2 regions of the Aggregatibacter valvarum genome follow, and region 2 is predicted to be linked to the other one. Evidence: riboswitches for the same ligand, from Rfam matches in the RefSeq annotation. Region 2 holds a riboswitch; the other holds the start of a gene.

Region 1 (3,408 bases), 1.4 Mb from region 2:
CGCTAATTTACACCTCGGGCACCACCGGTGAGCCGAAAGGCGTGATGTTGGATTACGCGAATTTAGCGCATCAACTCAACGCGCACGATCAGGCGCTGAAAGTAGATGATACCGATGTATCCCTTTCCTTCTTACCCTTATCGCATATTTTTGAACGCGCTTGGGTGGCTTATGTGCTCCATCGCGGTGCGACCAACTGTTACATTGAAGATACCAATCAGGTGCGGTCGGCTTTAGCAGAGATTCGACCAACCTTAATGTGTGCTGTGCCGCGTTTTTACGAAAAAATTTATACGGCTATTTTAGATAAAGTGCACAACGCTCCCAAGCTACGCCAATGGATTTTCCATTGGGCGATGGCCATCGGACGTCAACATTTTGATGCCCTTGCCAAAGGACAAAAAATCGGCTTTTTGTTAAAACAACAATATGCCCTCGCCAACAAGCTGGTACTTGGCAAATTACGTGCGCTACTTGGCGGACGCATTCGCATGATGCCTTGTGGCGGTGCCAAATTAGAACCGACTATCGGTTTATTTTTCCATAGTATCGGTTTAAATATTAAACTGGGTTATGGCATGACAGAAACCACCGCAACCGTCTCCTGTTGGGATGATTTTCACTTTAACGCCAATTCCATCGGTCGCTTAATGCCGGGCGCAGAAGTCAGAATTGGTGAAAATAACGAGATTCTCGTACGCGGTGGCATGGTGATGAAAGGGTATTACAAAAAACCACAAGAAACCGCCGATGCTTTCACTGCAGACGGTTTTTTAAAAACCGGTGATGCCGGCGAATTCGACGCCGAGGGCAATTTATACATCACCGACCGCATTAAAGAATTAATGAAAACCTCCAATGGCAAATACATTGCACCGCAAGTGTTGGAAAGCAAAATCGGCAAAGACAAATTCATTGAACAAATCGCGGTCATTGCTGATGCGAAAAAATACGTATCCGCCCTTATCGTACCTTGCTATGCCGCCCTTGAGGAATACGCCAAACAGGTCAACATCAAATATCAAGATCGTTTGGAATTGCTCAAAAATTCCGAGATTTTGCAAATGTTAGAACAGCGAATCAACGAGTTACAAAAAGAGCTTGCCGGATGGGAACAAATCAAACGTTTCACCCTGTTGCCTCAGGCATTCAGTACGCAGCTGGAAGAAATTACCCCTACCTTAAAACTACGCCGAAAAGTCATTCTGCAACGCTATCAAACACAGATTGAGGCGATGTATAGTTAATAACGCGTGGCGTGAGTAAGAAGATTATTCACTCACGCCAGCCGCAATAAAGAAAAGAAAAAACCTGTTTTGAAAAACATCAAAACAGGTCTTAAAAAGAAGTTACATCATGAAAAATGGTTGCGGGGGCCGGATTTGAACCGACGACCTTCGGGTTATGAGCCCGACGAGCTACCAAGCTGCTCCACCCCGCGATTGAGGTGGGCTATTCTACTCATTTCAAAATAAATTGCAAGTTTAAATTTAAAAATAATCGCGTCTGACTTGAAATTGTACAGAATTCACACATTGTCTCTGTGAATTTATCGTTTTTAATCTCGGTCTAATCTCAGTCTGTTGAGACAGTCTGTTAAGACATAGGCTGCCTCCAGCAAAAGAAAAGGAAATTCAGAAAAAACAATAAGATGAAACATAACAAAACATTTACAAACACGAAGTAACATTTTATAGTAGTGCACGTTAGTCGGGGTGCTTCGTTCGTTTAAATAACGAAGCTGAGAAATACCCGTGAACCTGATACAGTTAGCACTGACGTAGGAAACTAATGCACTTCACTCTGCTTCTATGGCGTCTTTCAGCCGATTTCCCCCGTTGAGTTGTTAGCTGGTTTTATTTTTCAATCTCATCAAGGATTAGATCAATGACCATGCTTGCTAAAAATGATTCCCTTTTAAAAACGACCTTAAAAACCACCGCACTTTGCTTGCTTCCAATGCTGTTTTATACGCAAAACGCCCAAGCGGAAGGCAAACTCACCGTGTATTGCAGCGTGCAAAATGTCACCTGTGAAAAAGTCACAAAACGCTTTGCCGAAAAATATCATGTTGACACCCAATTTGTACGCAACAGCACCGGCACCGTACTGGGTAAAATCAAGGCAGAAAAAGACAATCCACAGGCCGATGTATGGTTTGGCGGCACCTTTGAACCGCACCTACAAGCCGCTGATCAAGGTTTGCTGGCAGTTTATCGCTCCCCATTACAAAAAGATATCATGCCACAGTTCAAAAAATTAATGGATGAACGAGGCGATTACACGTCAATTATCTATTTAATGGAAGTCGCTATCGGTGTGAATACGGAAAAATTAAAACAGCTCAATATTCCGGAACCGAAATGCTTCGCCGATTTACTTAAGCCCGAATTCAAAAATCAAATTCAATATGCCGATCCCCGCGTGTCCGGCACAGGCTATTCTTTTCTAACAACATTAGTACAACTTTGGGGTGAAGAAAAAGCCTTTGATTATTTGAAAAAACTCAATGCAAACGTGGCGCAATATTCCAAGAGCGGTTTAGCCACCGGTAATTTATCCACCGGAGAAGTGAGTGTGGACGTTTCCTTTATGCATAGCTATGTGCGTGAAAAAGACAAAGGCGCACCGGTAAAAGGCATTTTACCTTGTGAAGGCGTGGGTTACACACTGGGTGCGGTCAGCATTATCAAGGGTGCACGTAATCTCGAAAATGCCAAACACTTCGTGGATTTCGTCCTCGATGCGGAAGCACAAGAAATTCCATGGCGCGAATCCGATTCTTATCAAATTCCAACGAACATTCATGCTAAGGCGTCCCCGAAAGCCAGCGATCCAACAAAACTGAAGTTATTGGATATTGACTTCATCCGCTTTGGTGCCGATGCAGAAAGCAAACGCCTCATTGAACGTTGGGTTAAAATCACGCAAGAAGGAAAATAATTTCACCCATTCTTACGTTGGGAGAGCAACGTGCTCATTACGCCATACCATGGTTTTTTCGTTGCTCTCCGCCTCCCCAGTTTTGTGACCAACTTCAAAGATCCGAAAATTTTAGCCAAAATTCCATTTTTTTTTAGGAAGAATGAAAGTATCCTAACCGCCGGCGAACATTTAGGGAGAGAAAGATGTATCCGTTTCAACAATTTACTCAACAAGATATTGAGATTTTAGAGGATGAAACAGTTTATCGCGGTTTTTTTAAACTAAATAAAGTGAAATTTAAACATAAACTTTTTGCCGGTGGCTGGAGTGGTGTGGTTACGCGCGAATTGTTAATCAAAGGCGCGGCTTCTGCCGTTATTGCCTACGATCCGGTATTGGATAATGTCGTTTTGGTAGAACAAGTGCGTATCGGTGCCTACGATCCGACACTAAAACCATCGCCATGGTTACTTGAATTGATTG
Region 2 (3,408 bases):
ACTTACGCTCTAACTTCGTGAAGTGCGGTTCTTTTTTTCTGCCTTTAATAACAGGTGAGCTTTAACAATTATTCTTCACGAAGAGGAACAACAAGCATATCAATCTTAATGGAATTCATCACTTGGCGAGTTGAAGACATCAACTTACTCCAAAAATCTTGGTGATGCCCGGTCACAAGCAAATCCACATCATATTGTTCAATCGCATCTGATAGAACTTGCCCTAAATCACCACTTCCACTTAATTTCTCACTCACCGGATACCCTGCTTGTTCAGCTAATTGCAACAATGTTTGTTGAGTTTCGCTGGAAATTCGATCCTGCATGGAGACCATATTGACATCGATCAAACCTGTATAAAGATCCGAAAAGTTTACATCTACATGGATGATGGATAATTTCGCATCATGCCGCCGTGCAACACCCACTGCTTTTTTCAAAAGAACCGGACTTTCTTCTGAAAGATCTACTGCAACTAATACATGTTTGTACATAATCGACTCCTTATCTGATCAGGGTTATTTTTTGTCATTCACATAATAGCACCGCCATATAGGAAAAAATATGCGTCAGATCACATTTTGAGAAAAACATTGATTTTTAATTAACTAAAAACAACCTTACCGCTTTGAATCTCCTCTTAAATAAGGTCAGTTATCTACCTGCAATGAACAAAACTAATACGATTTGCTTAATCTCTATTCGAATGCGCCAAAAATAGTTTTTTTCATAAAAAAAGAGTTGACGAGCAAAAGCAATATCCGCATAATACGCCGCGCAAAGTCAATGAGATAATGCAAATGAATGGCTATGTAGCTCAGTTGGTTAGAGCACAACACTCATAATGTTGGGGTCACAGGTTCGAATCCCGTCATAGCCACCATTATTGCGGGACTGGCGAAATTGGTAGACGCACCGGATTTAGGTTCCGGCGCCGCGAGGTGTGTGGGTTCAAGTCCCTCGTCCCGCACCATTTATTTCATTGATATCAACGTAGTTGTTGGGGTATCGCCAAGCGGTAAGGCACCGGGTTTTGATCTCGGCATCCCTAGGTTCGAATCCTAGTACCCCAGCCATACTATTTTCAAGCTCTCATTTCTTATTAATATTCTATTGGGGTATCGCCAAGCGGTAAGGCACCGGGTTTTGATCTCGGCATCCCTAGGTTCGAATCCTAGTACCCCAGCCATACACACTTTCACTTTTTTCTTTTTTCCCCATATACACTTAGTTTTCAACAAGCTGTCATTGATGTGCTCTTGATAAATCCCTTGCCCTCTCACTGCAAAATAGATAGACTGAATCTCGTTATTAGTCGGGGTGCTTTGTGCTGAGATCATACCCGTGAACCTGATACAGTTAATACTGACGTAGGAAACTAACGAGAAAATCACACTGCCTTTCTTTTTCTCCACATCTTCTTCATTCGTCATTATTGCTGATTATCTTTTTTCATTAAAAAAGGAACAATGATGCAATATGCGTTTTGTCGTTCTGTGCCGGTAAATGGCGGAGGACGTTATGAGTAAAGTCGCGCAGGCGTTGACCATTGCCGGCTCAGATAGCGGCGGTGGTGCCGGAATTCAGGCTGATTTAAAAACCTTTCAAATGCGTGGTGTGTTTGGCACCTCGGTGATTACGGCCGTCACGGCGCAAAACACCTTAGGTGTCTTTGATATTCACACCATCCCCCTTCAAACCATTCAGAGCCAGATGAAAGCGATTGCTGATGATTTCACGATTAGCGCCTTTAAAATCGGTATGTTAGGCACAGCAGAGATTATCGAATGTGTCGCTGAGGCATTAAAGCAGTATCACTTCGGCATGTTGGTGTTAGATCCTGTCATGATCGCAAAAGGCGGTGCGCCATTGTTGCAACAAAGTGCGGTCGATTCTTTGAATACATTTTTATTGCCGTTGGCGGATGTGATTACGCCGAACTTGCCGGAAGCCAAGGCACTGACAGGCGTAGAGGTCATTGACGATCAAACGGCGCAACACGCGGCGCAAATTTTGCAGGAACGTGGTGTGAAAACCGTGGTGATTAAAGGCGGACACAGCGCGCATTCGCAAAGTGCGGTGTGTCGCGATTGGGTGTTTACTCCTAGCGCACAATTTACTTTAGAAAGCCCACGTTATGCGACAGCGCAAACCCATGGTACGGGTTGCACGTTCTCCGCTTGTATGACGGCGGAGCTTGCCAAAGGCGTTTCCGTGGAACAGGCGATTAAAACCGCAAAAGACTACATTACGGCGGCAATTAGCCATCCGTTAAATATCGGTCATGGACATGGGCCGACTAATCATTGGGCTTATCAAAATAAACTGTAATTTAGACTGAGGAACAGACACATGAAAAAAACAACGTTAATTTTGACCGCACTTTCTTTATACGCCGGCATGGCATTGGCGAATCATTACGAAGAAACCGTGAATATTTATACTTACGATTCTTTTACGTCTGATTGGGGTGCCGGTCCGAAAGTGAAGCAGGCATTTGAACAGCAATTTCCGCTTTGTAAAGTGAATTATATCCCGTTTGAAAGTGGCGGTACGTTGTTTAACCGCGTGCGTTTAGAAGGCCATAAAACCAAAGCGGATATCGTGTTAGGCTTGGATAATTTTGTGTTGGATGAAGCGAAAAAAAGCCAATTATTTGATTCAAATAGCATCGACTTAAGCCAACTTTCTTTGCCAAATCAATGGACGGATAACACGTTCTTGCCTTACGATTTTGGCACGTATGCCTTTATATACGATAAAAATAAAGTGAAAAATCCACCGAAAAGCCTAAAAGAATTGGTTGAGCGTGAAGATTTACGTGTGATCTATCAAGATCCGCGCACCAGCAGCGTGGGACGTGGTTTATTAGTGTGGATGAATACGGTTTATCCTGAAGACCAAGTGGCACAAGCCTGGCAGCAACTTGCTAAACACACAGTCACTGTGGGCAAGGGCTGGTCTGACACTTACGGCGCATTCCTGAAAGGGGAAGCGGATGTCGTATTAAGTTATACCACTTCGCCGCTATATCACCAATTATTTGAAAATAAAGACAATTATGCGGCAACCACATTTGCTGAAGGCAATGTGATGCAAGTGGAATTGGCGGCACGAATCGCAGAGCATAAAAATCAATGCGCAGATCACTTCATGGATTTTTTGGTAACACCGGAAGCACAAAAGCCGATTGTCACGGCAAATGTGATGTTCCCGGTGATCCAAGCGCCGGTTGAACCACACTTTGATGCCCTAAAAGAAAATGTGTTGAAACAGTCTTTCTTGAATACATCTAATGTTACCCCGGAAATGTTGCGGAGTTGGATTAATCAATGGCAAACTACATTGACTAAATAATTCGAACGATGTTTTGGTTGTCTCGTTCATTGTTTACCCGTTCGCTTTTTT

The links. A riboswitch is a leader RNA that binds a small molecule or an ion and turns the genes downstream of it on or off. The one in region 2 is predicted to bind thiamine pyrophosphate.
Region 1: another riboswitch for thiamine pyrophosphate. It lies ahead of AC30SF_RS08590 (ABC transporter substrate-binding protein); the one in region 2 lies ahead of thiD (bifunctional hydroxymethylpyrimidine kinase/phosphomethylpyrimidine kinase).

What each region holds. Positions count from the first base shown of each region.
Region 1 covers NZ_OZ413141.1:1,811,459-1,814,866, forward strand. The annotation lists gene AC30SF_RS08580 (AMP-dependent synthetase/ligase) at 1-1,247, shown strand, start outside; tRNA gene AC30SF_RS08585 (tRNA-Met) at 1,365-1,441, opposite strand; TPP riboswitch at 1,702-1,804, shown strand; gene AC30SF_RS08590 (ABC transporter substrate-binding protein) at 1,888-2,943, shown strand; gene nudF (ADP-ribose diphosphatase) at 3,129-3,408, shown strand, end outside.
Region 2 covers NZ_OZ413141.1:380,072-383,479, reverse strand. The annotation lists gene uspA (universal stress protein UspA) at 69-494, opposite strand; tRNA gene AC30SF_RS01775 (tRNA-Met) at 807-883, shown strand; tRNA gene AC30SF_RS01770 (tRNA-Leu) at 889-973, shown strand; tRNA gene AC30SF_RS01765 (tRNA-Gln) at 1,002-1,076, shown strand; tRNA gene AC30SF_RS01760 (tRNA-Gln) at 1,115-1,189, shown strand; TPP riboswitch at 1,307-1,394, shown strand; gene thiD (bifunctional hydroxymethylpyrimidine kinase/phosphomethylpyrimidine kinase) at 1,522-2,331, shown strand; gene thiB (thiamine ABC transporter substrate binding subunit) at 2,353-3,357, shown strand; gene thiP (thiamine/thiamine pyrophosphate ABC transporter permease ThiP) at 3,366-3,408, shown strand, end outside.